Regions from separate parts of the Planococcus shenhongbingii genome, predicted to be linked through region 1. Evidence: riboswitches for the same ligand, from Rfam matches in the RefSeq annotation. Region 1 holds a riboswitch; the other holds the start of a gene.

Region 1 (15,417 bases):
GAAAGGGGAAGTGGACAATGGGCAATTACACGATTGAAGAGTTTATTCGCCAAACCAAACAGGACGAGAGAGAGAATGATTATTTTGAGTTGGAAACACCGCGTATTCTGGAAGTGAATTTAACGGATATGGTATGGGCAAAAGTCGGCTCGATGATTTCGTATACGGGCCAGATTAAATTTGAGCGGGAACGCATGCTTGAGCATGGCGTCGGAGTGATGTTCAAGAAGGCACTGACTGGCGAAGGCACTTCGTTGATGAAAGCTACGGGGCAAGGACGTTTGTATTTGGCAGACCAAGGCAAGAAAATCACCATTTTCGAATTGAATGGCGAATCCATCACAGTTAACGGCAATGATCTTCTCGCTTTTGAGCCAGGCATCCAATGGGAAATTAAAATGATGAGAAAAGTAGCGGGGATGATGGCTGGCGGATTATTCAACGTTACTTTGAAAGGAAAAGGGAGAGTGGCCATCACCTCCCATTATGAACCACTGACGCTGCTTGTGAAACCGGGTGAATCGGTGATTACAGACCCAGGGGCAACTGTTGCCTGGTCAGGCGATTTAACACCTGAATTCCGGACAGATATCAGCATCAGAACATTCCTTGGCCGGGGCAGCGGGGAATCAGTCCAGATGGAATTTAAAGGAGAGGGCTTTGTAATCGTCCAGCCCTTTGAAGAAGTATATACAGCTGGAAACGGTTTGTCTTAAGTCGTTTGAATGCCGGGCAATCGGGAATAAAGAGACCAATCAACTGTATCATTTCAAAGAAAGGAGCTGCCGTTATGGCAGAACATATAAAGTTGGCAGAAGCATTGGAATGGCAGTTCCGGAACGAAGTCGATAAACAAGTCAGGAAAACCCATGAATCCGGCCAGACGCTCTATCATTACACCAGTCTTCAGAGTCTGATGGGGATGGTCGAGACGAATAATCTATGGATGAGCAAAGGTAATTTCTTGAATGATTCCAGTGAATTGGTTTACTTTTCGAATGTCTTAAAAAGCGTTATCAGCAAAATGAAAATCCAAAACGAGACAGAACTGTGGCGGCTATTCATCCGGGAATTGAAACTTTCAATGAACCGGTTTTTGAAAAAAATTGAAGAAAGCGGTTTTGAAGTTTACATCTTTTCAATGTCACATTCCCAAGATTCGCTTGCTCTTTGGTATAACTATGCAAAAGGGGAAGGCTATAATCTTGGCTTCTATGTGGAAGATCTTTTGAAAAAAACGAGCGTCTTTCCCGATGAATCAAACGTCGTCCACGGCCTTGTAGTATATGACCGCCAGGAACAAGAGCTGGTTCTTATGAACTTCTTGATAGAAACCTTCAAACTGGTTACGCAATACGAAGTGGAAGAAGTAAAAAAAGCGTTGCCGGCTCATTTTTTTTCAGTTATTGCCACATGTGCGATCTTTTTTAAAGACCCTGCTTTTCAAAGCGAAGAGGAATATCGGATTGCCTATATGAATACCAGTGGTGAAACACAGCCGGAAGCACGGTTTCGAGCGCAAAATGGAGTAATTATTCCATATATTGCAGTGGATTTTGAAGAACGGCTGCCGATCAGCCATATCACCATCGGACCGAAGAACAATATTGATATTGCCAAAAGAGGCATGGAGCATTATCTAAACAGCAAAGGTTATAATATGCAAGAAATCTCGATCAGTAAATCGGTCGCTGCCCTTAGATATTAATTCAAAAGGATGAGAAGTGATTGGATGTATCCGGATTTAACAGGGAAAACAGCCATTGTTACGGGTGCTTCAAAAGGAATCGGCAAAGGAATCGCTGAACGTTTTGGGAAAGAGAAAATGAACGTCGTGGTGGATTACCATACAGATAAAAGAGGGGCTGAAGAGACGGTTGCGGCGATTACAGCAAATGGCGGAAATGCTGTATTCGTAGAAGCCGACGTTGCGAATGAAGAAGGCGTTCAGAAGCTAATTAATGCTGCACTCGATCAATACGGCTCGATTGATGTATTAGTGAATAATGCTGGGTTCAGTAAAAGCGAATCGTCAGAAGAATTGAGTTTGGAAAACTGGCAGCGCGTGTTGGACGTTAATTTAACCGGAGCGTTTATTGCCAGCCGTGAAGCGATCAAACAAATGCTGGCTAAGGGCAGACCCGGCTGCATCCTTAACATCACCAGTGTTCATCAGGTTATTCCGAAAGTGGACAATGCGCATTACGCCGTGACCAAAGCGGGCCTTAAGATGCTGACGGAAACGCTGGCACTTGAATATGCGGAACAAGGCATCCGCATCAATGCGATAGCTCCTGGCACAATCAATACGCCCGCTAACCCGGCTGAAGATGCAGATCCGGAAGAAAAGCAAAAGACGCTTGAAAAAATACCGATGAAAAAGATAGGCCAGCCTGAACAAATTGCAGCCGCGGCTGCCTGGATTGTATCTTCGGAAGCAGATTATGTGACTGGCACGACTTTGTTTGTAGATGGCGGTATGACTTTATACCCTTCGCAATTGAAATGAAAAAAAGGCGTAGCCAAATTGGCTACGCCTTTTTTTAAGGTGATTTTCTTTTTAAACCCTTATGCACTCTCATTTTTTAGGAGAAGTTATTCTGAAAAAATTACTTATATTTCCTTAATTCACACAATAGACAGATTTTTTGAAAATTATATTTAATATTTATTGCATTTTCGTTTAAATCCTGTATTATTACCTTAAGCGATATATTGCATACCTGAATTAGGGACACGAAGTATTATAGCAAGATTATTTTTGATGAAACAGGATATACAACTGCCAGAGTTTCATACACCTAGGAGGAAAACAAAATGGACACTAAATTGTCGTTCAGCGCATATGCCGTAGTTGGCATGATGTTATTTGCATTATTTTTTGGAGCAGGAAACCTGATTTTCCCAGCTCAGCTGGGCCAGTACGCCGGTTCGGAAGTATGGATCGCCGTCGCAGGATTTTTAACCACTGGCGTTGGTTTGCCGCTGCTTGGTATTTTAGCGATCGGCTATTCGAAAAGCAGTGACCTTCAAGATCTTTCCAGCCGTGTTCATCCGATTTTTGGATTGATTTTCACTTCATTGCTGTATTTGACAATCGGGCCATTCTTCGCATTGCCAAGAACTGGCGCAGTTTCTTATGAAGTCGGGATTGCACCTTTCATTGGCCAAGAATACATGACAATCGGTCTTCTTATTTTTTCAGCTGTATTTTTCGGACTTTCGCTTTGGCTTTCCTTGAACCCGTCAAAAATGGTTGATAGCATCGGAAAATTTTTATCACCAGCTATTTTAGTGACATTAGGGGCATTATTGATTGTTGCTATTTTCAATCCGATGGGCTCACCGGAAGCACCACAAGAAGCATATGCAGGAAATGCCTTTTTGAAAGGCTTCACAGAAGGCTACAACACCATGGATGCTTTGGCGTCATTAGTGTTCGGAATCATTGTCATTGCGACAGTCCGTAAGCTTGGAGTCACTTCATCCAAAGGAATTTTAGCGGCTACATTGAAAAGCGGTATCGTAGCAGCTGCATTATTGGCAGTAGTTTATACGGGAATTGCTTACTTGGGAGCGACAAGCACAAGTACGCTTGGCCTATTAGATACAGGTGGTCCAGTACTTAGCGGAGCATCCTCTCATTACTTCGGCACGTTCGGCACATTGCTGCTGGCAGTTATCATCACGCTGGCATGTTTAACAACTGCTATCGGGTTGATTGTAGCCAATGCGGAGTTCTTCCATAAGCTGACGCCTAAAATCAGCTACAAAACATATGTCGTTATTTTCTCAGTATTCTCGTTTGTCGTAGCAAATGCAGGGCTGGCAAATATCATTACTTATTCAATTCCGGTATTGATGTTCCTATACCCACTTGCAATTGTTTTGATCATATTAGCTTTCACATCACCACTATTCAAACATGATCGCCTTGTTTATGTTTCGGCTATCACTGTGACGTTCTTTATCGCTGTTATCGACGGCTTAAAAACATTGACTGGCTCACTAGGTGTAGCAAATCCAAGCTGGTTGCAGGCGATTGTTGACTTTTATGCCGCATCGTTGCCTTTATACGCAGACGGTCTTGGCTGGTTGTTGCCGGCAGTGATTGTAATTGCAGTTACAGGGTTGATTGCCCGCAATAGAAAAGGTGTCAATGTTCAAGCGGCTCAAAACGAAGGCTGAAAACATTAGTACTGGTTGGTCCAAAAAATTGGGCTGGCTTCTATTATAAAAAGCTGTCTCAAAAGCAAATTTGCTTTTGAGACAGCTTTTTTCAATTGGCTATAGGTGAAGGCATTGCTACAGGGACAATTCTTCAACAGTCCGAATCCAATTGGATTTCATGAGTTTTGAGACTTTTTCACTATCTTTTTCTTTAAGAGCATTAATAATATGAATATGTTCTTCAACCGAATGGCGAGTCAGAATAAGCGAGTTATGGAAAAATTGTCTTCTTACATGAGCTTGAAGGCGATCCAAAAGCGTATAAACATAAGGGTTTTGAGCCGCTGTTACGATATGCCGATGGAATTCCTCATCAATTTTCAAAGAAGAATAATGATCTTTCGCTTCAACAGCTTCGGCAAACCGCCGATTTGTATCTTCAAGCAATTCAATTGTCTCTTCTTTTAAATTTGGAATCGCAAGTTCAGCGGCTAAAGCTTGGAGTGCAGCGAGCGGAGGCAAGAGGGTTTTAAGATCTTCTTTTTCCACTTTCGTTACACGTGTTGCCTTACCGGGAAACATCTCCACAAAGCCTTGTACTTCTAGAAGCTGCAAAGCTTCTCTGACAGGGGTTCTGCTGAGGTTAAGGGCTTGGGCGAGTTCGGTGTCGACTAATTTTTCATCAGGCTGCAACGTACCATCAATAATCCATTGTTGTAATTGTTCATAGGCACTTTCTTTGGCGGTAACACGAACCGGTTTCGCATGGTTTACTGGAATCGGCATTGCAGATTCACCCTTTCTATGGTGTCCAAGATAGCATAATTATACACCATTTTGTGGAAAAATGAAATATTCTCAATACAATATATCGCAAACACGGTGCTTTGTTTTATTTTCTTATGGAAGCGAATGACAGGGAAAGAGAGTTCAGAAGAAGGAGGCAAGACGATGTTGGTTTTTGTACCAAGTAAAGATGCAAAAACCATTTTTTCAGAGTTTGACGGAAAGCGGCAAAGAAGATTTAGTTAACTTTGATCAAGAAGTCGAAGGAAAGTTTGGAGATAAAAGGAGTTTTGATGTATATATGATTGTCCACGACTTGGACGGCGGCACAGTTAAAGCAGTGCTTGAAGAACTGAAAATTGATGCGAAGCGCTTTTCTATGCCATTGAAACTTTCCAATGGCCACAGGTATAAATGAAGACGTCTTTGTATTACACTTAGAACAAGACAATCGGGCAATTGCAGATAGGATGAATAATAATGAGACAAGAAATTTCACTGACAGTAACAGACAAAGCCAAAGCGGAGTTTCAACGGGGAATGCCGTTGATTTCGAAAGAGGCACTTGAAAATGCAGATAGCCTGATTACAGAAGGCGCTATTGTGAGCTTGGTTGATAAGCAAGGCAAGTTTTTGGCGAAAGGTTATTACGGCAAACAGAACAAAGGTTACGGCTGGGTGCTGACGCGCAATAAAGATGAAGCAATTGGACAAGGGTTTATAGAGCGGACACTTACAGCTGCTATTGCCGAACGGCAAAACTTTTTCCGCAATCCAAACACCACCGCGTTTCGGGTATTCAACGGAGAAGGCGATGGATTCGGCGGTTTGGCAATCGATTATTACGATGGCTATTATTTGCTGAGCTGGTACAGCGAAGGCGTTTATACCTTTAAAGATGAAGTGGTTGAAGCATTACAGAACGTGGCAGATTTTAAAGGGATTTACCAGAAAAAACGCTTTGATACGAAAGGCCAGTATATCGAAGAAGATGATTTTGTTGCAGGAGAACGCGGCGAATTTCCTTTGATTGTTAAAGAAAACAACGTAAACTTTGCTGTTTACTTGAATGACGGTGCGATGACAGGAATCTTCCTGGATCAGCGTGATGTACGGAATGCCATTAAAGAAAAGTATGCCAAAGGAAAAACGGTGTTGAATACATTTTCTTATACAGGTGCTTTTTCGGTTGCCGCAGCTTTAGGCGGAGCTGAAAAAACTACAAGTGTTGATTTAGCGAAACGCAGCTCCGCAAAAACCATTGAACAATTCAGCGTCAACGGCATTGATTATGAGAATCAGGACATTCTGGTAATGGATGTTTTCAATTATTTCAAGTACGCCAAACGCAAAGAGTTGAAGTTCGACTTAGTAGTTCTTGATCCGCCAAGTTTTGCGCGTTCCAAGAAATACACATTCAGTACAGCGAAAGACTATACAAGCTTGATGAAAGAAGCCATCGCCATCACTGAGAAGCAAGGAACTATTGTGGCGTCGACAAACAATGCTTCGTTCGGCATGAAGAAATTTAAAGGATTTATCGACAAGGCGTTCCAAGAAGAAGGGAAGAAATACCGCATCGTGGAAGAATTCACGCTTCCTTCCGATTTCCGTGTACGAAAAGAGTTTAAAGAAGGCGATTATTTAAAAGTGCTATTTGTGGAATTGGTTTAAGCAGCAGGCAACTATCTTCCTTTATAATAGAAAACACTGAGGCATCTGCGGAATTTATTCCGCAGGTGTTTTTAGCGTTAATGAATATCGAATAATGGAAAACTGCTCTATAATGGAAATATCTGAATATATTATTTCATTGGAGGCAGTTTGATGACGAAAGCAATAAGTTCCCCCTTGGCTGGAAATCCAGTTTACCCAGTAATGTTTGCTATGGGTGCTTGCCACATGTTGAATGATTCTTTGCAAGCGGTCATACCGGCAATGTTCCCGATTCTTGAAACCAACCTTGGACTAACATTTACCCAATTGGGACTGATCGCTTTTGCGCTGAATATTGTAGCTTCTGTGTTGCAGCCGGTCGTAGGGTTTATCAGTGACCGCAAGCCGATGCCTTTTGCATTGCCGCTCGGCATGGCCAGCTCATTTGTAGGAATCGCGGGGCTCGCATTTGCTCCTGAATACTGGATGATTCTGGTGTCCGTCATGTTCCTTGGGCTTGGGTCTGCCATTTTCCATCCGGAAGGCTCACGCGTTTCTTATATGGCTGCAGGAACAAGACGCGGGTTGTCGCAGTCAATCTATCAGGTGGGAGGGAACTCTGGCCAAGCGCTGGCTCCGTTGATCAGTGCATTTATATTAGTGCCGCTCGGGCAGCATGGCGCTGCACTTTTTTTATTTGTTGCGGCTATCGGCATATTCATCCTTTCGAAAATTTCAGCATGGTATAAGAGCCAGTTGGCCAAGGAGAAATTGCAAAAAGGCAAAAGAGCCATTTTATCTTCGCTGCCGGAATTGACGAAAAAACAAGTAGGAATAGCGCTGGCTTTATTGATGATTATCATTTTTGCCCGGTCTTTCTATGTGACTAACATGACGAGTTTTTATATTTTCCATTTGATGGAGTCATATGGACTGACCATCCAGACGGGACAGCTTTATATTTTCTTGTTTTTAGCAGTAGGTGCGGCAGGAACATTTTTTGGAGGGCCGATGGCGGATAAAGTCGGACGGAAAAATGTCATTGTCCTGTCGCTCTTTGTACCGATTCCGCTGGCCATTGCTTTGCCTTATGTACCTTTGTTTGCTGTCATTGTGCTGCTTGTGTTGATTGGATTTTTCATCATGCTGAGCTTTTCTGTCACTGTGGTCTATGCGCAGGAGCTGGTGCCGAGTAAAATCGGCACGATGTCCGGCCTGACTGTCGGGCTGGCATTTGGCATGGGAGCCATTGGCGGTGTGGTGATCGGCATTTTAATGGATTCTATCGGTGTTTACGAAACCATGATTGTGGTCTCATTTTTTCCTATTATTGGACTCGTCGGTTTAGGATTGCCAAAGGACCGGAAAATAACTGCTGCTTAATCTGCTGAAAAGGATGATGGACATGAACAATACAGTGCCGGAGATACCTGCTGAAATTAAAACAGAGCGCTTGCTGCTGCGCATGCCGAAACCAGGGGACGGCAAAGCAGTGAATGCCGCTATCCGTTCTTCGATCAAAGAATTGAAGCCCTGGCTGCCGTTTGCACAGCAAGTGCCTTCTGTAGAAGAGACTGAAATCGATGTGCTGGAAGCTCATATCAATTTCTTGAAACGGGAAGTCCTGCGTTATATCATTTTTAACAAAGAAACCGGGGAATTTATCGGTTCCACTGGTTTTCATGCGATTGAATGGGACATTCCAAAAATGGAAATCGGTTACTGGATTGAGACGAGATGGAGCGGTTTTGGCTACATGGCAGAAGCGGTATCTGCTCTGTCTGAACTGGCGCTGGATGATTTTGGCTGCAAGCGCCTGGAAATCAGATGCGACGCAGAAAATGTCAAAAGCCGGACAATTCCTGAAAATCTCGGGTTTGTGCTGGAAGGCGTCCTCCACAACGACGAGTTATCAGTAGATGGCAAAAACCTGACCGATACATGCATTTACGCGAAGTTCAGTTAAGCATTAAAGAAAGCGGGAATTTAATTTTTTTCGAATGGAGCTTTCAATTATGGAAAAACAACAAACAACAATGGGATTGAAAGCATTTGTTTCACTTATCCTGTCGTTGAAGATACCAAAATGGGCGCTGGTCACCGGCTTAGCGTCAAGCGTTATTACAACTTTAGTAGGGTTGGCAGTGCCGCTTTTAACAAGGGATTTAGTGGATGGTTTTTCAGTGGATTGGATCAGTCCATGGCTCATCGGCGGTCTAGCCGCTGCATTTATCTTACAAGCGGTTATCAATGGAGTATCGATTTACTTACTGAGCATGGTAGGGCAAAAAATAGTAGCCGGGCTGAGGGACCGGATGTGGATTCATTTAATCCGCCTGCGTGTCCCATATTTCGACCAGCAAACGAGTGGGGAAACGGTCAGCCGGGTCGTCAATGACACGGGAATTGTCCGCAACTTGATCACAGATCATTTTCCACAGTTTATCACCGGCATCATTTCCATTATCGGAGCTGTCATTATCTTATTGGTGATGGATTGGAAAATGACAGTGATCATGCTTTTATCTGTGCCTGTCACTATTGCGATCATGATTCCGCTAGGGCGCCGAATGGCGAAGGTTTCGCGTAATTTACAAGATGAGACAGCAGTGTTTACTGGGCATGTCCAGCAAACATTAAGCGAAATCCGCTTAATGAAGTCTTCAACCGCCGAAGCGATAGAAGAAGACCGAGGCTTGGGCGGTATTCAAAAGCTGTTTAAAATCGGTTTGAAGGAAGCGAAAATCTATGCATTGATTGCCCCATTAATGTATACAGTCGTAATGGCGGTCATTGTCATGATTATTGGATACGGCGGCATTCGTGTAGCAGAAGGGACAATGTCGACGGGTTCTCTGGTAGCATTCCTTTTATACCTATTTCAAATCATCATGCCGATGACTACGTTTGCGTTGTTTTTTACTGAACTCCAAAAAGCAAAAGGTGCAACCGAACGAATCATCGAGATATTGGAGCTGCCGCTTGAAGAAGGCCAGGAAGGTATGGAAATCGATATCGCCAATAAACCTTTACGTGTTGAAAGCGTGGATTTTGCTTATGAAAAAGGAAATCCGGTTCTTCGTGGAATTTCTTTCGAAGCACAGCCAGGTGAAATGATTGCTTTTGCGGGGCCGAGCGGTGGTGGGAAAACAACCGTGTTTGGCTTGATTGAGCGATTTTATGAACCGGTTGCAGGAATCATTACAATTGGCGGCATTCCAATCAACGAGTTGTCAATGACTTCCTGGCGAAACCAAATCGGCTATGTGTCCCAGGAAAGTGCCATGATGGGTGGTACAATCCGTGCGAACTTAACTTACGGCTTGCCGGATGCAGACCGTATCTCGGATGAGGAATTGTGGCATGTCGCCCGTATGGCTTATGCTGAAGAATTTATTCAGGGCTTTCCAGAAGGGCTAGACACAGAAGTTGGGGAACGCGGCGTGAAATTATCCGGTGGCCAAAGGCAGCGTATTGCCATTGCCCGGGCGTTTCTCCGCAATCCGAAAATTCTCATGATGGATGAAGCAACAGCGAGCCTCGACAGCCAGTCAGAAGGAATTGTCCAGCAGGCTTTAAGCCGCTTAATGGAGGGACGCACTACGCTGGTCATTGCGCATCGGTTATCGACGATTGTCGATGCTGATAAAATTGTCTTTATTGAAAAAGGCCAAGTTACCGGTATAGGAACACACCTTGAATTAAGCCATTCCCACGAACTTTACAGCGAATTTGCGGAGCAGCAATTAACTTGAACTTTCAGCTTGACCTTGACGCTGCGTCAAGGTATAGAGTGGAGGTATCAGGAGGTGGGCGTATGGAATACACTGTTCAAAAACTGGGGAGTTTAGCAGGAGTCAGTACGAGAACATTGCGATATTACGATGAAATAGGAATACTGAAGCCGGCGAGAAAAAATTCTGCAGGTTACCGTATTTATGGCCGGAACGAAGTGGATAAGCTGCAGCAAATCCTCTTTTACCGGGAACTCGGACTCGATTTGGAAAGCATCAAAAAAATTGTCAACGACCCGGCATTTGACGGACCGGCGGCTTTGAGAAAACACTGGCAGCAGCTCCTGCAAAAACGCCGACAACTGGACCTCCTGATCAATAATGTGGAAAAAACCATTTCCGCAGCAGAAGGGAAGAGCCACATGGCTGACAAGGAAAAGTTCCAAGGTTTTAAGCAGAAATTAGTTGACGACAATGAAAAGCAATACGGTGAAGAAGTCCGTGCGAAATACGGTGATGATGTAGTCGACCGTTCCAATTCCAAAATGCTGAATATGAGCGAATCACAATACGAAGAATTCATGCGTTTGGAAAAAGAGCTGATGGAGGCACTTGCCGAAGCTTGCAAAACCGGAGACCCAGCAAGTGAAATTGCCCAAAAAACAGCAGACTTGCACAAGCAGTGGCTGACCTTCACATGGCCGTCGTACAGCAAAGAAGCACATGCGGGACTTGCCAGAATGTACGTAGACGATGAGCGCTTTGCCGCTTATTACAACAAAGTGCATCCGAACGCCACTGAATTCTTGCGGGATGCAATTTTAATTTATACTGGAGCCAATTTATAAGCGGTTCTATGATAGGCGGGTCCAGCCATTTGGCTGAACCCGCCTTTTAATGTAAAAAATTTTATTAACGGCATTTCAATCCCTTTACAAACACTTAACAGAAATTTACATATTAACAATAAAATTTTGCTGTTTGCTTTGCTATAATCAAAGTGACAAAGATAAGTGAACGGTAAATTGCTTCATTCAAAAAGGAGAGGGTTGCATGCTTGAAAAAGGAAAAGAACCAGTTGTTTCTGTCAAAGTCATGTCATTTAACATCGCTCATGGTTTGGGAATGAATGGAATAGTGGATTTGGAGAAAACGGCTGGTATTATTGAGGACTCTTGCGCCAATATTATTGCATTGCAGGAAGTCGACTGCTATTTTTCTTCCCGCAGTGCTTTTGTTGACCAGGCACGGTGGTTAAGTGAACGGCTGGGGATGCAAGTGGCATTTGGAGCAAATCTAGATTTTGAGCCGATTGCTGCGGGTGAGCCGAGACGCCAATACGGCAACGCGATTTTAAGTAAATACCCGATTAAGTATGCGGAAAATCATCAATTGACCCGAGTGCTGACAGATTTCGGAAAGAATGAACAGCGTGGTGTTTTGGAAGCAGTGATAGAAGTTAAAGGAAATTTAATCACAGTTTACAACACGCATCTTTCTTTAAAAGAGGAAGAATTGAAAGTCAGCATTGGCGAATTGATTGGCATCACTGAAAAACGTCATTTTCCCCGTATTGTGATGGGTGACTTTAATGCTCCTCCTAATGACGGGCAAATCAGAAGGCTGAATAGGCATTTTGCGGACACCTTTTTAAAAATGAAAAGAGGAGACGCTTATACGTATCCTTCTCCTTACCGAAACGCGGAAACAGGTGAAAACTTCAAACCGGTTACACGCATCGATTATGTCTTTGCAGACCCTGAACTGGATCCGGTGCAGGTAGCAGTAATGGAAACCGATACATCAGACCATTTGCCAATTGTTGCTGACTTCATTGTTTCTACAGCAAAAACTCATGCACAAGAAGCAGCACAAACAGTCCTTCAGAAAGTTTAAGTGCGTTTCCGATTTTCTATTAAAAAAAGTTACCTGATATCTTCAGCTTTTGAATAGCTTAAATTTTTATTTGAAATGAGCACATAAATAACAGCATTTTTTGTATTATTTTGCTACAATCAATGCATCCAATAACCCTTGCCAAGGACTCGTTTCATCTTAAAAGGAGATGTTTTTTATGGAGAGAGAAAAACTCCCCCCCACCGTGCCCATAAAAGTGATGTCGTTCAACATTGCCCACGGATTAGGTATGAATAATGTCGTCGATTTGGAAAAGACAGCAAGTGTCATTGAGCAATCAGAAGCAGAAATTGTCGGATTGCAGGAACTCGATCGGCATTTTACTGAACGCAGTGAATTTATCGATCAAGTAGACTGGCTCAGCAGCCGCCTTGGCATGTACGGCGCTTTCGGAGCCAACTTAGATTTAGAGCCAAATGAACCTGAAAGGCCCAGGCGCCAGTACGGCAACGCGGTTTTAAGCAAGCATCCGATCAAGTATGTTGAAAATCACCTCCTGACGAAAGTGGTCTCTCCGATTGCCAACAGTGAACAGCGGGGAATGCTGGAAGTTGTTCTCGAAGTAAAAGGGACATATCTTAGCTTCTTTAACACACATTTATCGTTGAAAGAAGAAGAACTCAAAGTAAGCATTGATGAAATTTTGGAGATTACAGAAAAAAGCCGTTTTCCAAAAATCATTACAGGAGATTTTAATGCGGCACCGGATCACCTGCAAATCAAAAGATTGGAAAACCATTACGATGATGTTTTCTTGAAAATGGATAAAGACAACTCTTATACGTACCCGGCTCCTTATACACATGAGGCAGATGGAGTGAAGTTAAAGCCGGTGACACGGATTGATTATATTTTTACGGATCAAAATCTGGAGCCTGCAAAGGCAACCGTAATTGAAACCGCTGTATCGGATCATTTGCCGATTGCAGCAGATCTGGTTCTGTCGAGAACGGCCAATGCGATGAAATCATCAGCACAAGCGGAACAATTAAAGTTGTTTAAATGAAATTTTATTAAGCAATTGAACTTTTACGGAGAATATTTTTCTCCACATCAAAAAACTGTAGATAGACTCAGTAAAATGAGTTTATCTACAGTTTTTTATTTCTATTCCAACAAATGTTGCTAAGGGTATGCTTTACGATTAGCGGTTGGTAATGGTTTCCGGATTCATGTCATGGTTCATCATGCGGTACGAAGCCATTTCTTCATATTTTGTGCCGGGTTTTCCATAGTTTGTGTAAGGGTCGATCGACAAGCCGCCGCGCGGTGTGAATTTGCCCCATACTTCGATATAACGGGGTTCAAGCAATTTGATTAAATCGTTCATGATGATGTTGACGACGTCTTCATGGAAATCGCCGTGGTTGCGGAAACTGAATAAATACAATTTCAGAGATTTGCTTTCCACCAATTTTTTGTCCGGGATAAAGCTGAGATAAATCGTCGCGAAATCAGGCTGTCCGGTCTGTGGGCAAAGTGAAGTAAATTCCGGACAATTGAATTTTACAAAATAATCGCGTGTATGCAAATTATCGATTGCTTCTAAAATGTCCGGGTCATATTCAAAGTTATACTTCGTATTTTGATTGCCGAGCAGCGACAAATGGTCTAATGTGTCTTCGTTTCTTCCTGCCATAGGTAAAGGCCTCCTTCAAGTATACGGCTTAAGAGAGGACGTATAAAAAACAGGAAAAGAAAAAGCCAAATCGCATGTGGATTCGGCTGAATTTCGTCAATCCATAGTTTTTTATAGAGGGTATAATGCTATGAACCTCTCCCGTCACCGGGTTATTTATTTTTTACTAACCTCACTTATAGTAAAAGACTTTCCGTTCACTGTCAATTCTCTTCTTTTTCCAAAAAAGTGCCGCAATCAAAGGAGGCATTGTTACTCCTGAAAGAAAAAATCAATTTCTCGTGATAAAGGTATGGACAATACATTAGCATTAATGACGGAAAGTTATCGATTCATCCGGAATCGTGCGATAGAACTGAAGTCGGACATTTTCCAAACGCGATTGCTTGGCCAGACAACGATTTGCATGGTTGGAGAAAAAGCCAAACAGACGATGGATGATGAAGGGCATAAGCACGGTAAGCAGCTTTTTATATCGCTTATGACGCCTCGGCAGCTGCAGCTATTTACCTTTACGTCTTTTACATATCACCCTTTTTGGGATGCCCGGTTTAACAGACGAATTGATGAAGCATCGATTAGAGGATTATTTGCTCAACTTGCTTGATCGTTTTGACGATTATTGATGCGATACAAGGGCGCTGCATTTCATCAGGTTTGATTTCTCTGAAAAAGGAAATATACAGAACAAGCAAGTTTTTAAGGAGGAACCCGGATGACTGAGGAACAATTGAAGCAATTGAAAGACCAATTGATTAAACAAAAGAATTCTCTTGAAGGACGGATGGAGCATACGGAAGAGTTTGATACAACCGAACTGTCTAATTATGATAATCACCCAGCCGATAATGCAACGGACTTATTTGATCAGGAACGCGGTCTCGCGTTAAACCAATTTAAAGAAAACGAATTGGATGATACAAATGCTGCTCTTGAGGCAATTGAGAACGGGACTTACGGCAAATGCACAGTGTGCGGCAAAGAAATCCCGTACGAGCGTTTAGAAGTATTGCCGACTGCTTTAACTTGTGTTGATCATGCTCAGCAAGATACTGATATGACGTCACGTCCTCCCGAGGAAGATGTGTTAAGAGGATCCACGAGCCAGCCAGTGGAAAAAGAAGACAGCAGGCTTCGGGATGATGCGGATTCATTTCAGGAAGTCGAAGATTTTGGTTCTTCGGACAGTCCACAGGACCAGCCTGGCAAAGATGAAGATATGGAAGATTTCTACGAAGAAAAAGGTTGATCCTCAACCCTATGCTTTTCCAAGCATGGGGTTTTCTTTGGCTAAAATACGATTGACCTTGGATTGTCAGATGCCTGCAGTAAAAGAAATGACAGATAGGGAGCGAAGGTATTGGAGGGATTAGAGAAGGAAATCTTTAAATTGGAATGCAGCCACCTTCAACCGGATGTCCGGGTTTCAAAACAAAAACTTGGAGAAGTGCTCGATGAGGAATTTTTTGAGTTTGGGAGTTCAGGGAAAGTCTGGAGGCGGAGGGATTATGACAC
Region 2 (15,417 bases), 1.2 Mb from region 1:
ACTGATTTTAAAGCGGCCGCATCCGAAAAAACTGAAAGATTGGCTGCGGATTTTATTGATCGGCGCTTTCCAGACAACAGGCGTGATGGGTGCCATCTTTTTGAGCTTGCGGACAATCACGGCCGGAGAATCTGCCATTTTGACTTTCATGAACCCGCTGCTCGTGGTGGTCTTTGGTACACTTGCCCTCGGCATCCAGTACCGGCCCGTTCAATGGAGCGGCGTGCTCCTTGGATTTATCGGAGTATTTGTTACAATGGGCGGACAGCTTCAAGCAGAAGTCGGCACCCTTTTAGGATTTTCAAGTGCGGTTTTTTGGGCAGTGGCCACTTTGCTGATTAAACAATGGGGACAACGCTTTGACATTTGGGTCTTGACCGCCTATCAAATGCTTTTTGGCGGAATCCTGTTGCTGGTGGGCAGCTTGCTGCTGGAAAATACACAGCTGGTGATCAACCCTGCTTCAATTTTTATCGTATTATGGCTAGCTATTCCAGCATCAATTGTCCAATTTGCTGTCTGGTTTTTCCTGCTGCAAAACGGCAACCCAGGAAAAGTCAGTGCGTTTCTGTTTTTAGCGCCATTCTTCGGAATCATTTCCGGTTGGCTATTGCTTGGCGAGGAAATCGGTTTTACTTTGCTTGCCGGCGGCACTATGATTTTCGCTGGGATTTTTTTAGTGAACTGGCCGGATAAGCGAATGGCAGAAGCAATTCCTAAAGAAGGAATTTAATAGGAAAAGCGAGAATTTAATTTAGTGAAGCCATTTAACGATTTTATGGGTGTTCCTATATAATGCAGCAAGCGCTTGTTAAAAAACGGCTTTACTGGCTCATTATCAGATAAGGGAAGGTTCAAGAACGATTTAGAAGGGATGGCTTTTCATGTTTGAATTTGTATTCAGGATATTAGGGAATGCGGTGTTATTCAAAGCCGGGGATAAACTGCAAAACGTTCTTTTAAGCCCTTCGAATTTCGAGAAGAATGTGGAACGGTTAAATGAAGAAGACTGGTTTGCCGCGATTAGACAGGATTTTAGGTATGACCATATCATCCGTTACAATTCGAAAGTGAGAAAATTTCTGGGAGACACCAAAAACACCATGCAGCTTCTTGAATACACAGAAGAACAGGAGAAATTCAGGGATTTTGTACATCAAGAGTATACGAAGCTCATGAAAAAGAAGTAGCGAACAGTCAGATGGAAAAATGGCTATTTAATATAGAAGCATACTCAAGGACTGGATGTGACAGGGATATGGAAACAATAAAAGTAGAAACTTTTTTGCAGGCAGCGAAGAACTATTGCAATTTAATTGAATCGTTAGGCTCTTTAGGCGAAATTGAGAAATTCAAGCAATTACATGTTGCAGTTACTGAACTGTACACGAAAGGCCTTTATCTGCCAGAAGCCGAGCCTGGAAAAGATGATTCTTTTGATATTGATTTTCAACTTCCACAAGTTGATTTTGGAACTCATAATGTCTACTGGGGAGTTTATGATCCCTATCACTCGGATGAGGATTTGGAAGAAATGATGGAAGAGCCTTTAAACGAAACTTTGACTGACGACATACTGGATATTTACAGTGACATCAAACGAGGGTTAATCCTTTATGAACAAGGTGACCATGCCGAAGCAGTCTGGGAATGGAAATACAATTTCGAAATTCATTGGGGCACACATGCAGCCAGTGCCATACGTGCATTGCATTCGGTGAATTATCTTGCATCTTTTTGAAGGTTTATGATATGGATAAAAAAAGTCTGTCTTGAAATGGCGGACTTTTTTATGTCTATGCTCGAAAAATACGTAATAAAAATAAATGTTTAAATTTCAGAAAAAAAGAGTATATAAACGTAGGATAAGGAACTTTAATGGTGATGCCAATTTATAGAATAAAGAGAAAAAGATTTTAGAATTTGAAATCGAGGGGTAGCAGGATGTTATGCAAATACAAAAAATCATATCAAAAGGTCGCAATGGGGTTACTGTCTTTAATGTCCAAAGGGTTTAATTTTAAAAAATTACAGGAGACCATCCAAGAATATGAGCAAAATCCGAATTGGCAATTGTTTCTTTGGAAAGAAGGAGACAATGTAACAGGGCTTGTGGGGATAGAACTGCATGAAAACCATTTTATCCTTCTGCATTTCTCGGTGAATCCGTCTTACCAAGGCGAAGAAACGGCTCAAAGAATGCTGGAGGTTCTGCGTAATCAAATGCAAGAGAAAGAAATGTATTTATCCAAAGAAGCAGCCAGATTTCTTGCCAAAGTCCGAGGGACATCCGATGTGCCGATTCCATATTATAAAGAGCAGGCCATTTCTTGAAGAAGGCGAAGTAATGGAAAGCCGTTCAGCCGAGTGGAAAAGAATAGAGTCAACTTAAAAGCTTGCCGCTAAGGGCAGGCTTTTTGCTGCTTTTAAACAATCTGGCAGTGAAGCAAATATTTACTCTATCAGAGAGGAAAAAAAGCTATAATTGAAGAATGAGATTGGATTCCAAGAAAGTAGATGACCGATGTGACCATACATCCGATGGGAAAAGCATTTATTGTAGGACTGGCTGGAGCTTTATTATTCGAAGTTATTGGAGCTCCGATGCCTTGGCTGCTAGGATCGCTTTTTGCTGTTCTAGCAGTTCAATTTTTTACCCCACTTTCTTTGAAATGGCATCCAGCTTTTCGGAATACGGGGCTGGTGATTGCCGGATATGTAATCGGTTTTGCTTTTACTTTAGAAGCATTGCAAGGAATGAAACAGTATTTTGGAGCCATGCTGCTGATTAATATTGTCTTTTTTCTGCTTTTCCTGCTCATCAGTTTTATCATGGCTGTCCGGACGAAAGTGGATAAAGCCACGGCTATGACTTGCTGCGTCCCAGGTGGAATGTCGCAAATCATCACCTTCGCAGAAGAGCAGAAAGGCGTCGATTTAGCTGCTGTGACGTTTTATCATGTACTGCGAGTCTTGCTGATCGTCGCAATTGTGCCTTTTATCGTTGCAAGTGGAAATTCACCGCAGGCTGGGGAAATCGCTGAAGGCAATTATTCATTTTATCTTTTGGGTCTGTTAGTTCTCTGTTATGTGTCTGGTATGGTATTCAGCAGAATAAAAGTGCCAACAGCTTTTTTGCTTGGCCCCATTTTTTTCATCATGCTGTTGAATATCGTGGGCATCGAAGTACCGCTTATGCCAAGTCTTTTGCTGCATATTGCCCAATTGCTGATAGGAATCTATATCGGTCTTCTTTTAAAGAAAGAAGATATAAAACTGACGCCAAAACTGATTTTTTATTCGTTTTTTTCAAGTGCTGTTTTGATAGCAGTGGCATACGGCATCAGCTTTATTTTACAGGACATATATATGTTAAGTTTTTCCACTAGTTTTTTAAGCGTTGTGCCGGGCGGGCTCGACCAGATGGGAATTATTGCTGCTTCGGTCCAGGCGGATGTCACAGTGGTTACTGCGTTCCAATTATTCCGGATTTTATTTCTTTCAGTTTTTATCGTGCCTTTTGTAAAACTTTTGGCTGGGCGGGAAACTAAAGCAAAACAGAGCGATTTAGCCGATTCAGCTAATGGAAATTAAGCAGAATGCATAAATTGTAAAAATATGGCCTTGACTTGCTTTAGGAACATGATAATATTTAAAACAATTGATTGTGTAAATATAATAAGCAATGTTGAAGATGGTACAGTAATCTTTTCGTGTGCAGCAAGCAGAGACTGGATGAGCGGTGAAAATTCAGGCAGCGATATGGATGAAGTACGCCATCCGTTTTTTCAACTTTTTAATGAAGTGGATGGTTAATAGCCGTCAAATTGGGTGGTAGCGCGGAGAAAACCTTCGTCCCTTTTTTATGGGGATGATAGGTTTTTTTTATTCTAATTTTTTAATTTCAGGAGGAATCATTCATGTTTCAAATTAAAGAAGTTATTTCACCATCAGTCAAAGAAGCGGTCGCATTGATCGTCTCGATTGTTCTGATCATTAGCGTAAGCCTCATCCGATTTGAAGCAGTCCCGCATATTCCGATTCTCTTATCCATCATGTTGCTGTTTTGCTTTGGCCTGTTTAAAAAAGTGCCTTATCACAAACTGGAAAGTGGATTGGTAGCGGGAGCTGGGGCAGGCATGAGTGCCGTCTTCCTGTTTTTCTTTATTGGCATCTTAATCAGTACGTGGATGATGAGTGGGACCATTCCAACACTGATTTATGCTGGCTTTAATCTGGTAACTCCTTTGTTCTTCTTTGCAATTGTTTTTGTTGTCTGCTCGATCATAGGGATATCGATTGGCAGTTCATTGACCACCGTTGCTACAGTAGGAGTTGCTTTTATCGGCATGGCAGCTGTAATGGATATTTCACTCGCAATTACTGCCGGTGCAATTGTTTCCGGTGCTTTTTTCGGAGACAAAATGTCTCCTTTGTCGGATACGACGAATTTAGCTTCTTCAATGGTTGGCGTGGATTTGTTTGAACACATCCGCAATATGGGATGGACGACAGTGCCTGCTTTCATATTGTCTTTAATATTCTTTGCTGTCCTGTCTCCCGATGCATCAATGGGTGAAGTGGATGATGTCGCATTCTTCCAGCAAGGGCTCCTTGAAACGGGGGCTGTTCATTGGTATACAATGATACCATTACTTGCCTTAATCGTTTTGACGATAGGAAAAGTTCCAGCAATGATGACATTGGCCATCAGTTCCTTGACGGCTGTAATCGTTTCTTTTTTCCACCACAGCTATAGTGCTGCTGAAGTTATGGCCGTCTTGTATAGTGGGTTCGTATCTGAAACAGGTGTTACTGAAATAGATGCATTGCTTTCGCGAGGGGGCATGGAAAGCATGCTGTTTACAATTGGATTGGTCTTGCTTGCGCTCAGCATGGGTGGCTTGCTTTTCACATTAGGGATTGTCCAATGTTTGCTGGCGAAGCTGGAAAGCGTCTTGAAAAAGGTTTCTTCTGTCATTGCAGCATCTGCATTTACGGCAATCGGCATCAATATATTGATTGGAGAGCAGTACCTGTCGATTTTATTGACCGGTCAAGCTTTTTATACACAATATGAAAAACTGGGCTTAACCGGTAAAAACTTAAGCCGGGTGATGGAAGATGCCGGAACAGTCGTCAATCCGCTTGTCCCTTGGAGCGTCTGCGGTATTTTCATCACTTCCATATTAGGGGTTTCTACTTTGGAATACTTGCCGTTCGCTTTCTTCTGCCTATTATCACCGATATTAACAGTTTTATATGGCTACACTGGAAAAACCTTGACTTTCCGGAAAGTGGAACCGCAATAAAATTTAATTTTTAAAAAAGTTGCTTGCAGATCAAATGCAGGCAGCTTTTTTGTATTAATCTATTTTAAGTAAAATTTTCGTGTACTTACAAATTGTGCTAAGAAAAAATACTATTTTAAGCTATAATAAAGAGACGAGAATAGAAAAAGGTGGAATTACAATGAACGGAATTTATAGTTTTTCCCAATACATACAGAAAAATATCGACGCGTTGCCCATTGATATCGTCGATAATGTGATCCGCAGAATGGATCTCATAATTTCGGAAGCGGAGAGGGAACAAGCGATTTTAATGTACAATCAGCTTTTGAGTTTTTTTGGAGATCTGTTGGTGAACGAAGATGAAGAGTCGGTTCCAGAGCCATTAATCGAATGGAGTAAAAAGAATGCCGCCATGCAAGTGTCAGCTGGAGGCAGAATCTCTGAAATCGTCATCCGCTATTCTCCTACAAGAGAAATTTTCAATGAACTATTCACTGATATCAGCATAGACTTGGATTTGACCGTTAAGGAATCGGCATTCATATTCAAACGGATTAATACGCTGCTGGATGTCAGTTTGAACGAAACCTTTTTTGCGTTTGAACGGCTTTCTGCCCAGTATCAGGAAGAAACCAAAAAAGAACTGACAAGATTGTCAGCTCCGATTGTTCCTATAAAAGATGATATTGTCGTGTTGCCGCTGATTGGTTTTATTGATGAAGAGCGGATCAAGCATATTATCGACAATGTTATTCCGAGATTAGCAAATATGAATGTAGGACATGTGATTTCGGATTTTTCGGGCCTGGTGACCATTAACGTTCAAGTCGCAGAAGCGATTCATCAAATTGGAAGCACACTTAGGCTGATGGGGATTCATGTGGTTGCGGCCGGGTTGCGGCCAGATTTGGCACAGACGATCATTAAAAGCGGCATAGACATGTCGACAATCGAGTCTTTTGCCACTGTAAAGCAAGCCTTGAAAAGCATCAGCTGAGAAGGAATAAAAAAGCGTGGAATCGATAATGATTCCACGCTTTTTCCAGCTTGTTGAGAAAGTTGAAATTTGTATTAGGTATCATCGATTAACCGATATTCCGCCAACCAGCTGCGCTTGCCGCGGGCGAGCGCCAAGCCTCCTCAGCCGCTTCGCGCCTTGCGGGGTCTCGGCTGTCTCGCTATCCCGCAGGCGTCTCCGCTGTTTGGCTCCATATCTGGAGAGCAGGAAGCAACAGAAGAGAGCTTTCTCAAACAGTCACACTTTTAGAGCGTCTCTAAAGGGGGCAAAAGCGAGCTGAATGCAGCGGAAGGCGGCGACATCTGCGGGAATAGGGCGAGTCCTGAGACCTCGCAGGGAATGAAGGGGGCAAATTACTTTTGCCCCTTTCATTTGCGACGAAGCTAGCGCAGTGATGCAGGAGCACACGGTTTTCGCCAGCGAGCGAGGAGGCTCAGGCAGTCCCCCGCGAAAAGCGTCCGTCCTGGAGCGAAATGGAAAAGGCTGTCGAAAGTTTCTCGACAGCCTGTAAAAAGCGTGGAATCAATAATGATTCCACGCTTTTTCTTATATTTATACTCCGCGTTTATTGCCCCATACAAGTGCGTGGAGCTGCGGCAAGACTTTGGCGTCGTTCATAATCGCAGAACGGATCGACTGGCCAATCAGCCATTCATAGCGCTCTAAAAGAGTAGCCGTCAAATGTGCATCATCGGTTGTTGCTGTGTCGCTGTTGCCTGTCTGTAAAAAGAACGGGACGCCTGGATAGCGCAAGTGGACATCTTCTGCATACTTAAAATCTTCTTCGTCGAAAATGACGACTTTCAAGCTGGCATTTGAGTCGTTCAACTTCTGCAAAAAGCCATCCAATTTCTCAAAATCGCTGACCATGCCAGAACTTGGCGGCTTTGGTGAAATTGTGATGTCGTCAATTTTCGGCATCCAGTCCTGCCAAATCGAGCCTTGTGTTTCTACTCCGACTTTCCAGCCGTTTTCATGGCATAAGTCGACAAGTTCTCCTATTCCTTTATGAAGGGCCGGGTTGCCACCGGAAATCGTTACATGCGAAAATGCTTCGCCACCGATACTCTTCAGCTCTTCAATAATGTCGATTGGCTGCTTAGAAACGCTGCGGCCTGTGCCGTCCCAAGTGAATTTGGAGTCGCACCAAGAACAGGAATAATCACATCCTGCTGTCCGGACAAACATCGTTTTTTGTCCAATGACCATTCCTTCTCCTTGGATCGTCGGACCGAAAACTTCCATTACCGGTATTTTCATAGCAAGTCCTCCTTGCGCGGGCGGTAAACGACATAGCTTGTCGGAGTCTCGCGCACGATGACTTGCAGGCAAGTTGGTTTATTGGCAGTAGCCTGGAGAATATCCTGGATGGATTGCCAAATTTGCTGAGCCAAAAGTTCTGTTGTAGGAAACTTGTTTTCGAATTCAGGATGATTATTCAAAACCGAGTGATCGTATTTTTTATGGATGGCTTTTTTTATGGATTTAAAATCAATCAGAAAACCAATAGCATCCAGTTCATCTCCGCCGACTGTGACATTGACGAAGTAGGTATGCCCGTGCATTTCCTTACATTGCCCGGCGTCTTCGCTCGGGATAAAATGCGCTGCCGAGAAATTCAAGTCTTTGTTCAGTTCAAAACGGAATTCATGTGGAACTGCTGGATAGAATTGCTGCATCATACAGGTTCACCTGCTGACTTCCGCGCTTTGTATACCGCAAGTCCTTCGTTGCGTAAGACGCATGCCGGACACTCGCCGCAGCCTGTACTTGGAACTCCGTTATAGCACGTCAAGGTTTTGTCTTGCACAAAGTCGAGGGCATCCAATTCATCTGCGAGTTCCCACACTTCCGACTTATCAAGCCACATTAATGGCGTATGAATGATGAATTGTTTGTCCATCGCGAGGTTCAATGTCACATTCAGCGATCTGATAAATGTATCGCGGCAATCCGGGTAGCCGCTGAAATCTGTTTGGCTGACTCCTGTGACTAAATGCCGTGCGCCGATGGCATCTGCATAAACAGCTGCAAATGAAAAGAATAAATGATTTCTGCCTGGCACGAAAGTTGATGGCAGTTCTCCTTCTTTTGCCGTCACTTCAATGTCATCACGGGTCAGCGCATTAGCTGACAGCTGATTGATCAACGTCATGTCGAGCACTTTGAAAGAAACGCCGAGTTCTTCTGCAATTTTTCGTGCACATTCAATCTCAGCTGAGTGGCGCTGGCCGTAATCGAATGTCACCGTGGCAACTTCGCTAAAATTTTTCAATGCCCAGAACAGGCAAGTGGTACTGTCTTGGCCGCCGCTGAAAACGACAACCGCTTTTTCTTTTTTCAATTAAAACATCTCCTTAGTTTTTTAGAGAGGGAGTTTGCGAACCTCTTTTTCGACCACTGTTAATAATAACATAGAACGGCAAGGGCAATAGTAATGAAAGCAAATTTGAATAGTGCCATTTTAAAAAGTTTCGGAAGGAAAAAACAGCCAATTGTCGAATGATAAAAAGAAGAATCAAGGAAAGGTTTGATTGGAAGTTGAAAATAGAATACGAAGATTTTTTCAGGAATATCCCTCTGCATAATTTTCCAAGTAAAACGATTATTGGAATTGATGGATTAAGCCGGTCAGGCAAAACCACTTTTGCCGGCGAATTAGAGAAGTATTTAATAGGCGCCGGTATTTCTGTTCAGGTATTCCACACCGATGACTTTATTGTGGAACGCAAGCGGCGCTATGGCACAGGGTTGGAAGAATGGCAGGAGTATTATTTTTTGCAATGGGAAGCTGAACATCTGGCCGAGTTTTTCTTTGGCAAATTGAAAAGCGCTAATTTTCTGGAGCTGTGGTATTACGATACTGAAAAAGACAGCCATAGTTTAAAAACCATTGACCTTCCAGATGAAGGAGTCGTTTTGATCGAAGGCGTATTTCTGCAGCGCAAAGAATGGAGGAACTTTTTTGATCAAGTGGTGTACTTGGAATGTTCGGCAGAAGACCGCTTTTTCAGGGAACCTCAAGACATGCGAAACAAAACCGATTTGTTAAAGCGGCGCTATTGGAAAGCGGAAGCCTATTATGAAGAAACAGTAAAACCCGCAGAACAGGCTGATTGGCTGTTTGAGAATGCCGTCAGAAAGATAGGAGATTTCAAATGACCAGCATGGTGAAAAACAAACGAATGATTTGGATTTTAGTGGCGGTGGCTGCGGTTGTGGTCGGAGTGCTTCTTGTTTTCTTGTCGCGTGACAGCAATGAAAAAGGTTCAACCGAAATGGGCGCGAGCGCGGACTACAACATAGACCTTGAACTGGATGAGCAGAACCGGTTTCACATCAGCACAGAAATCGAAGTGTTAAATGAATCAGAAGAAGCTTTTGAAGACCTCGGTTTTTATCTTGTGCCCAATGCCATTAACTCACAAGAACTTTCAGAACTGGCGCAGGAAGCAGCAGAAATAGCCGTCAATTCAGTCAAGCAGGGCGATAGAGAATTGGCTTATAACCTAGAGAATAATGAGCTGCTGATTGAGTTGGAAAATGCTTTGGAACCTGAAAACCGCCAACAAGTGGTGATTGATTATACATTGCAGATTCCAAGGGACGGCATGCGCTTGTCCCAAGTCGGTGATAATTACTTTCTAGCGCAATGGTATCCGATGCTGGCTCAATATGACAATGGATGGGATATTGAGGACTTTGATATGCTCGGAGAATCTTACCATACCGGCTTCGGCAATTTTGAAGTGAGCTATAGTTTGCCTAAAGAGTATTTCGTAGCCAGTTCGGCCATCGAAGGAAACATTGAGCCAAGTTCCTCGGGAACCGTAAAAGGAGAGCGCATCAAGGATTTCTATGTGGCTTTTTTGAATACGGAAGAATGGCTGCATGAATCCGTACAAGCAAACGGCACGGTATTGCGGCTGTTTACGCCGATTGACCAAGACTTTCTTGACGAAAATATAGTCATGGCGAAAGCAGCTTATACTTTCTTCGAAGAAAATATCGGGGACAACCCGTTTCCGGAACTTGATATCATTGCAAATGACGGTTATATGGAATATCCGAACGTCATAGAAGTGGCTAAAACTCGCGATGCCCTTGACGAAGTATTAGTCCACGAAATTGCCCATCAATGGTTTTATTATATTGTCGGCAATGACCCGTACGAAGACGCTTGGGCGGATGAAAGCCTGACGGAATTTGCGGCATCCATTTTTTTAGCGGATTACTATAATGATGAACAGTACGGCTTTAGTTCAGCCCAAGACTTCGCTGCTTCCTACCCAACTGCAAACTATGTGAATTTACCGCTGGAAAAGTTCAATGAAGGGTCATATGCTTCCACTGTATACGGGGAAGCGCCGCTATTATTGCGGGATTTTTTCAATGAAAGAGGCGGCCAGGAAGAAGCGCTTGAATTTCTTTCCGCATATTATCAGGAATTTCAATTCAAGAATGTCAATACGCCTGAGTTCAAAGAGTTTTTTATAGACTATTATGGGGAAGAGCAGAGAAAATTTTTGGATAGCTGGCTGAAATAAATTAGCAGGAACATGTAATTTTCAATGGACACTTTCGTCTAATTGAAAAAGAAGGTGTGAATAATGGGAAACTTGAAAAAGGTTTTACTGATCGGATTTGCGTTATTGGCTGCCGGCTGCCAAAGCTCTGCTGAAGATCCAGGAAATCCTGATGCAAATGACGATGATTCATCTGGAAGAGATCGAATTTTTAACCGGCATGGAGAAATTGAAAACTTGGACAGGTTTGAGAGGTTCTTGTCATACGTTGACCAAGGGCAAGAAGATGCCATCCGCATTGTCAATTACACCATTGAAGGCGACCCGATATACCAAGACCTTACCTTCAATGGGGAAATGATTCAATATGTATACGATTCCAGCAAAGACAACTATGGCTCTGGAGAAGTCATGGAACTGACTTGTACTTCAATAGAAAAAGTAGAACAGGCAGACTTTACTGATTATGTATTGGCTGAATGCGATTCAGATATGAATCCGATAATATTAAGCATCGGAAAATAAATTAGGCTCAACAGTGCCTCTATATTGGAAGCACTGTTTTATTTTGCATTACAGCAGTCTATATTTGTTATTAAAATATAGGAAAGAACAAGGTTATTAGGATTAGGTAAAAGGTTTCAACTAATTGGCTGCCAGTCTATTCTCTAAATAAAGGCGGCTTGCGCCTTGGTGAAATTTATATCAGTTCTTCAATCTTTCGTGTCAGGTTTTGGCGTAATTGCAACTTATCACGGGAATAGTATAGGGAAGACTTTTCTAAACAAGCTGCTGATGAAATATAGAGAAATTGATTGAAATGAATATGGCGTTTATTGTAGATGGACTTTCAATCCTGTACCCCTTAAGCGATGAAAAATAACGGAGGCCCGAAATGAAAAAAATAATGAAATACTTTATATTATTTTTAATTTTGATTGCCATGTCATTCGGGAGTTATTTGCTGATTTTCAATCAAGGGCTGCTTGGCGGGCTGATGATAGCCGCCGTGTTTCTTCTAATATGCATGGTCTTGTTTATTATGAGTGTCTACGGGATTTTGACACAAAGACTGGAATTTATGAGTCTCCGCAGCACCGGCGAATACACTGTTCTGATGATTTTTGCCGTTTCATTGTCTATCGTCGTCGGATTAATCACATTTGCTAATTCATACGTGGAATATACGGTGAAAGATAACAACTTAGCATATGAAGAAAAAGCACGGCTTTTTGCCAGCACAGTTTTTCAAGTGCCATCTCAAAAAGAATTAAGTAAGACCGAAAAAAATGGCGTTACTTATTTTTATTCACAGGAAAGTGAACAGCATGTTGAAAAAATCGATGAGCTGCTGCAGGAAAAAGAAGATTTATTCGATTCCTATTTTGCTATTGAGAACGATGAAGGATTGACCATAGAATTCCATGAAAACTACAAATCGCTGGAAGCCAATTCAGGCATGGAGGGAATAGCGGGCTATTACAGCACATACAACCGGACCATCCATTTAGTTCCCGAAGATATTATGTGGGAAGTCATTCTTTTGCATGAATACACCCATTACCAAAGCCATTTGTTTTCCGAAGAAAATCACTTGTCTATTAACCGGATACCGGTATGGTTTGAAGAAGGACTGGCAGACTTTTTAGCGGAAGACAGCAGTTACTGGTATGAGCTTGAAAATGTAAAAGTCATTGATTTTCATAATTTGGATTCAGCTATGGAGTTTGAAAGAGCGGCTTCGAGAAATTTTAATCCGTATGCCCAGAGCTATTTAGCCATTCAGTCATTAGTCGGAGATCATGGCACGGAATTCATCCCGGAGATGTTAGAATCTAAGACGACAAATGAATTTTATGAAAATCTTCAAGAGTTGACCGGCATGGAGATAGAGGAATTTCAAAATACTTTCTTGAGAGGCTTGGAAAAAGAGCAGCAAGCTAGAAATGCTAAGTTCGAACGGGCCTCTGTTGCAATTGAGTCGAAGCGATATGCGGAAGCTGAAGAAACTCTAAACGAACTTATGGAAAGCTACGATATTTATGATGCCGATGAAGCTCATTGGGTTAGAACGGATTTGTACTTAGAACAAGGCTTTTATGGAAAAGCCATTGTTTCTCTTGAAAAGAAAATCAAGAATGATAATGAGGAGTTTAAAATAGATGACTTGTTATTAGCAGAAATTCAATTGCTGGTCAACCCGCAAAAGTCTTTGGTACATGCGAAGGAAGCGCAGGTGCTCAATGATTCACAAGGGGATTATTATGATCCCGCAGAACTTGAACTTTTAATAGAGGCTTATCAAAAAGTCAATGACTCCAATCCTGTGGGAGGCTATAAAATGCTTATGGACCAAGAATTGGTGTGGAATCCTTTGGTAGTAGAAGAGTTGAATAATAGGTTAAAGAAACAGTATGCTGGTGAATTTTAATAAAGAGGATAAAAACAAAAAGACAAAGAGCTAAGAGCTTTCTGTCTTTTTGTTTTTAAATTGTAAAAGGAAGGAGGTGAACAAGTGAATATGATTTCGTCAACAAATCGCTGAATTCTAATAAAAACGAAATAAGAATTTGGTGAATACCAGCTATATAGAAGTAAAAAAAGACTCAGTTTGCAATGGCCGGCAAACAGAGTCTTTTACTTTGTTTTACGGAATATTATCGTCTGCCGATATCTTTTCCTACTTCTGAATCTGAACCCCTTTGAATCAATGTTTTGTCGCCTACAATATGCTCTGCATTCTGGTCAGAGCCGGCTTCGTCACTTGTTCTGTAGGAATTGGCATCGTTAATATCATCGTCTACTTCTTCAGTGCGTACGACCAGTACGTCACATTTTGCCGAGCGCACAATATGCTCGGAGACACTGCCGATGAGGAAACGTTCAACTGTATTCAATCCAGTCGCTCCACAAATAATCAGATCAGCACTTACTTTTTTAGCCAGTTCCCGGGAAATCATTGATTTTGGCGAACCATAATCCACGAGAATATTGACGCTTTCGACGCCTGCTGCATGGGCCTCTTTTTTATAGCCTCCGAGTAAATCTTCAGCAAATTTCTGGGCACGGTCTGCAATTGAGCGATCGTAAGCTTCAATAGCGGCAAAAGATCGAGTATCAATGATATTTACTAAATTCAATGTGGCATGGTTCCGTTTGGCGATGCCAACCGATTTTTTGAAAGCCCATTCCGCTTCTTTAGAACCATCAACTGCTACTAGAATTTGTGAATACTTTAACGTCATTTTGCATTCCTCCTTGTCTATAGTTATACATTTCGATAAATTACTGTAAGTTCCTTCTTTTATCCTGAACTTTTGCAACTATCTGTCTTTTATACGGAAGACTATTATATCTATATAACAGAAGGTAGTAAATCTATATACTAAAATCCGAATAACTATAAGTAGAAAATTAACAATTAAATGAAAAAAGAGACTAATTACAAAAAAATAAGTCAAATCCTGAAATATCTGATAGAATAGAGTTGCTTTACATATTTCAAATTTTTCTTAAATTACTATTCTAAAGAACACAAATGGAGGGTTTTGTAATGCGTATTGGGGTACCGACAGAAGTTAAGAACAATGAAAATCGAGTAGCAATGACGCCAGCCGGCGTTGTCAATTTAGCGCTTTTTGGCCATGAAGTGGTTATCCAATCTGGGGCAGGTCTTGGCTCAGGTTTTACAGACGAAGATTACAAAACGGCTGGAGCTCAAATCGTAGAAACTGCTGAAGAAGCATGGGCTCAGGAAATGATTATGAAAGTAAAAGAACCGGTTGCATCAGAATACGGTTATTTCCGAGAAGGCATGATTCTCTTTACATATCTTCATTTGGCTCCTGAGCCAGAATTGACACAAGCGATGCTTGATTCTAAAGTAATCGGAATTGCTTATGAAACAGTTCAGCTTCCAAACAAATCATTGCCATTGCTTACACCGATGAGCGAAGTAGCAGGCAAAATGTCAACTCAAATCGGCGCCCAATTCCTCGAAAAAATTCACGGTGGCGGTGGAATTCTGCTTGGGGGCATCCCAGGCGTTTCACGCGGTAAAGTAACGATTGTCGGCGGCGGTGTTGCTGGAACGAATGCAGCAAAAGTCGCAGTAGGCATGGGAGCAAGCGTCACTATTCTTGATTTGAACCCGGATCGCCTTCGCCAGCTTGACGACTTGTTTGGTGGAGATGTTCAAACATTGATTTCGAATCCATTGAACATTGCTGATTCTGTAAAAGAAGCAGATTTAGTTGTAGGTGCTGTATTAATTCCAGGCGCAAAAGCTCCAAAACTTGTGTCTGAAGATATGATTAAATCCATGAAACCAGGATCTGTCGTGGTGGATATCGCAATCGATCAAGGCGGAATATTCGAAACAAGCGACCGCATCACAACTCACGACAACCCGACTTATGTAAAACATAATGTTGTCCATTACGCTGTCGCAAATATGCCAGGAGCAGTTCCGCGGACTTCAACAATGGGTCTGACAAACGTAACGGTTCCGTATGCAGTGCAAATTGCTAACAAAGGTTTTGAAAAAGCTGTGCTTGAAAACGAAGCATTGAAAAAAGGC

Evidence for each region. A riboswitch is a leader RNA that binds a small molecule or an ion and turns the genes downstream of it on or off. The one in region 1 is predicted to bind preQ1.
Region 2: another riboswitch for preQ1. It lies ahead of queC (7-cyano-7-deazaguanine synthase QueC); the one in region 1 lies ahead of queF (preQ(1) synthase).

The regions. Positions count from the first base shown of each region.
Region 1 is NZ_CP129235.1:208,740-224,156, forward strand. Features, by position in the region: gene QWY16_RS01120 (AIM24 family protein) at 18-716, shown strand; gene QWY16_RS01125 (DUF2971 domain-containing protein) at 791-1,708, shown strand; gene QWY16_RS01130 (glucose 1-dehydrogenase) at 1,733-2,509, shown strand; gene brnQ (branched-chain amino acid transport system II carrier protein) at 2,818-4,188, shown strand; gene QWY16_RS01140 (GntR family transcriptional regulator) at 4,306-4,956, opposite strand; gene QWY16_RS01145 (hypothetical protein) at 5,132-5,374, shown strand; gene QWY16_RS01150 (class I SAM-dependent rRNA methyltransferase) at 5,437-6,630, shown strand; gene QWY16_RS01155 (MFS transporter) at 6,784-7,995, shown strand; gene QWY16_RS01160 (GNAT family N-acetyltransferase) at 8,018-8,578, shown strand; gene QWY16_RS01165 (ABC transporter ATP-binding protein) at 8,628-10,367, shown strand; gene QWY16_RS01170 (MerR family transcriptional regulator) at 10,430-11,194, shown strand; gene QWY16_RS01175 (endonuclease/exonuclease/phosphatase family protein) at 11,400-12,242, shown strand; gene QWY16_RS01180 (endonuclease/exonuclease/phosphatase family protein) at 12,421-13,269, shown strand; gene queF (preQ(1) synthase) at 13,408-13,902, opposite strand; PreQ1 riboswitch class I at 14,000-14,047, opposite strand; gene QWY16_RS19350 (cytochrome P450 family protein) at 14,195-14,509, shown strand; gene QWY16_RS01195 (TraR/DksA C4-type zinc finger protein) at 14,618-15,151, shown strand; gene QWY16_RS01200 (nuclear transport factor 2 family protein) at 15,263-15,417, shown strand, end outside.
Region 2 is NZ_CP129235.1:1,430,473-1,445,889, forward strand. Features, by position in the region: gene QWY16_RS07120 (DMT family transporter) at 1-733, shown strand, start outside; gene QWY16_RS07125 (hypothetical protein) at 885-1,190, shown strand; gene QWY16_RS07130 (DUF5063 domain-containing protein) at 1,259-1,741, shown strand; gene QWY16_RS07135 (GNAT family N-acetyltransferase) at 1,945-2,334, shown strand; gene QWY16_RS07140 (AbrB family transcriptional regulator) at 2,527-3,594, shown strand; gene nhaC (Na+/H+ antiporter NhaC) at 3,921-5,312, shown strand; gene QWY16_RS07150 (STAS domain-containing protein) at 5,473-6,291, shown strand; gene queE (7-carboxy-7-deazaguanine synthase QueE) at 6,865-7,572, opposite strand; gene queD (6-carboxytetrahydropterin synthase QueD) at 7,569-7,994, opposite strand; gene queC (7-cyano-7-deazaguanine synthase QueC) at 7,991-8,656, opposite strand; PreQ1 riboswitch class I at 8,664-8,707, opposite strand; gene QWY16_RS07170 (kinase) at 8,815-9,474, shown strand; gene QWY16_RS07175 (M1 family metallopeptidase) at 9,471-10,859, shown strand; gene QWY16_RS07180 (DUF4362 domain-containing protein) at 10,923-11,363, shown strand; gene QWY16_RS07185 (tetratricopeptide repeat protein) at 11,734-13,269, shown strand; partial or broken gene QWY16_RS07190 (universal stress protein) at 13,640-14,083, opposite strand; gene ald (alanine dehydrogenase) at 14,392-15,417, shown strand, end outside.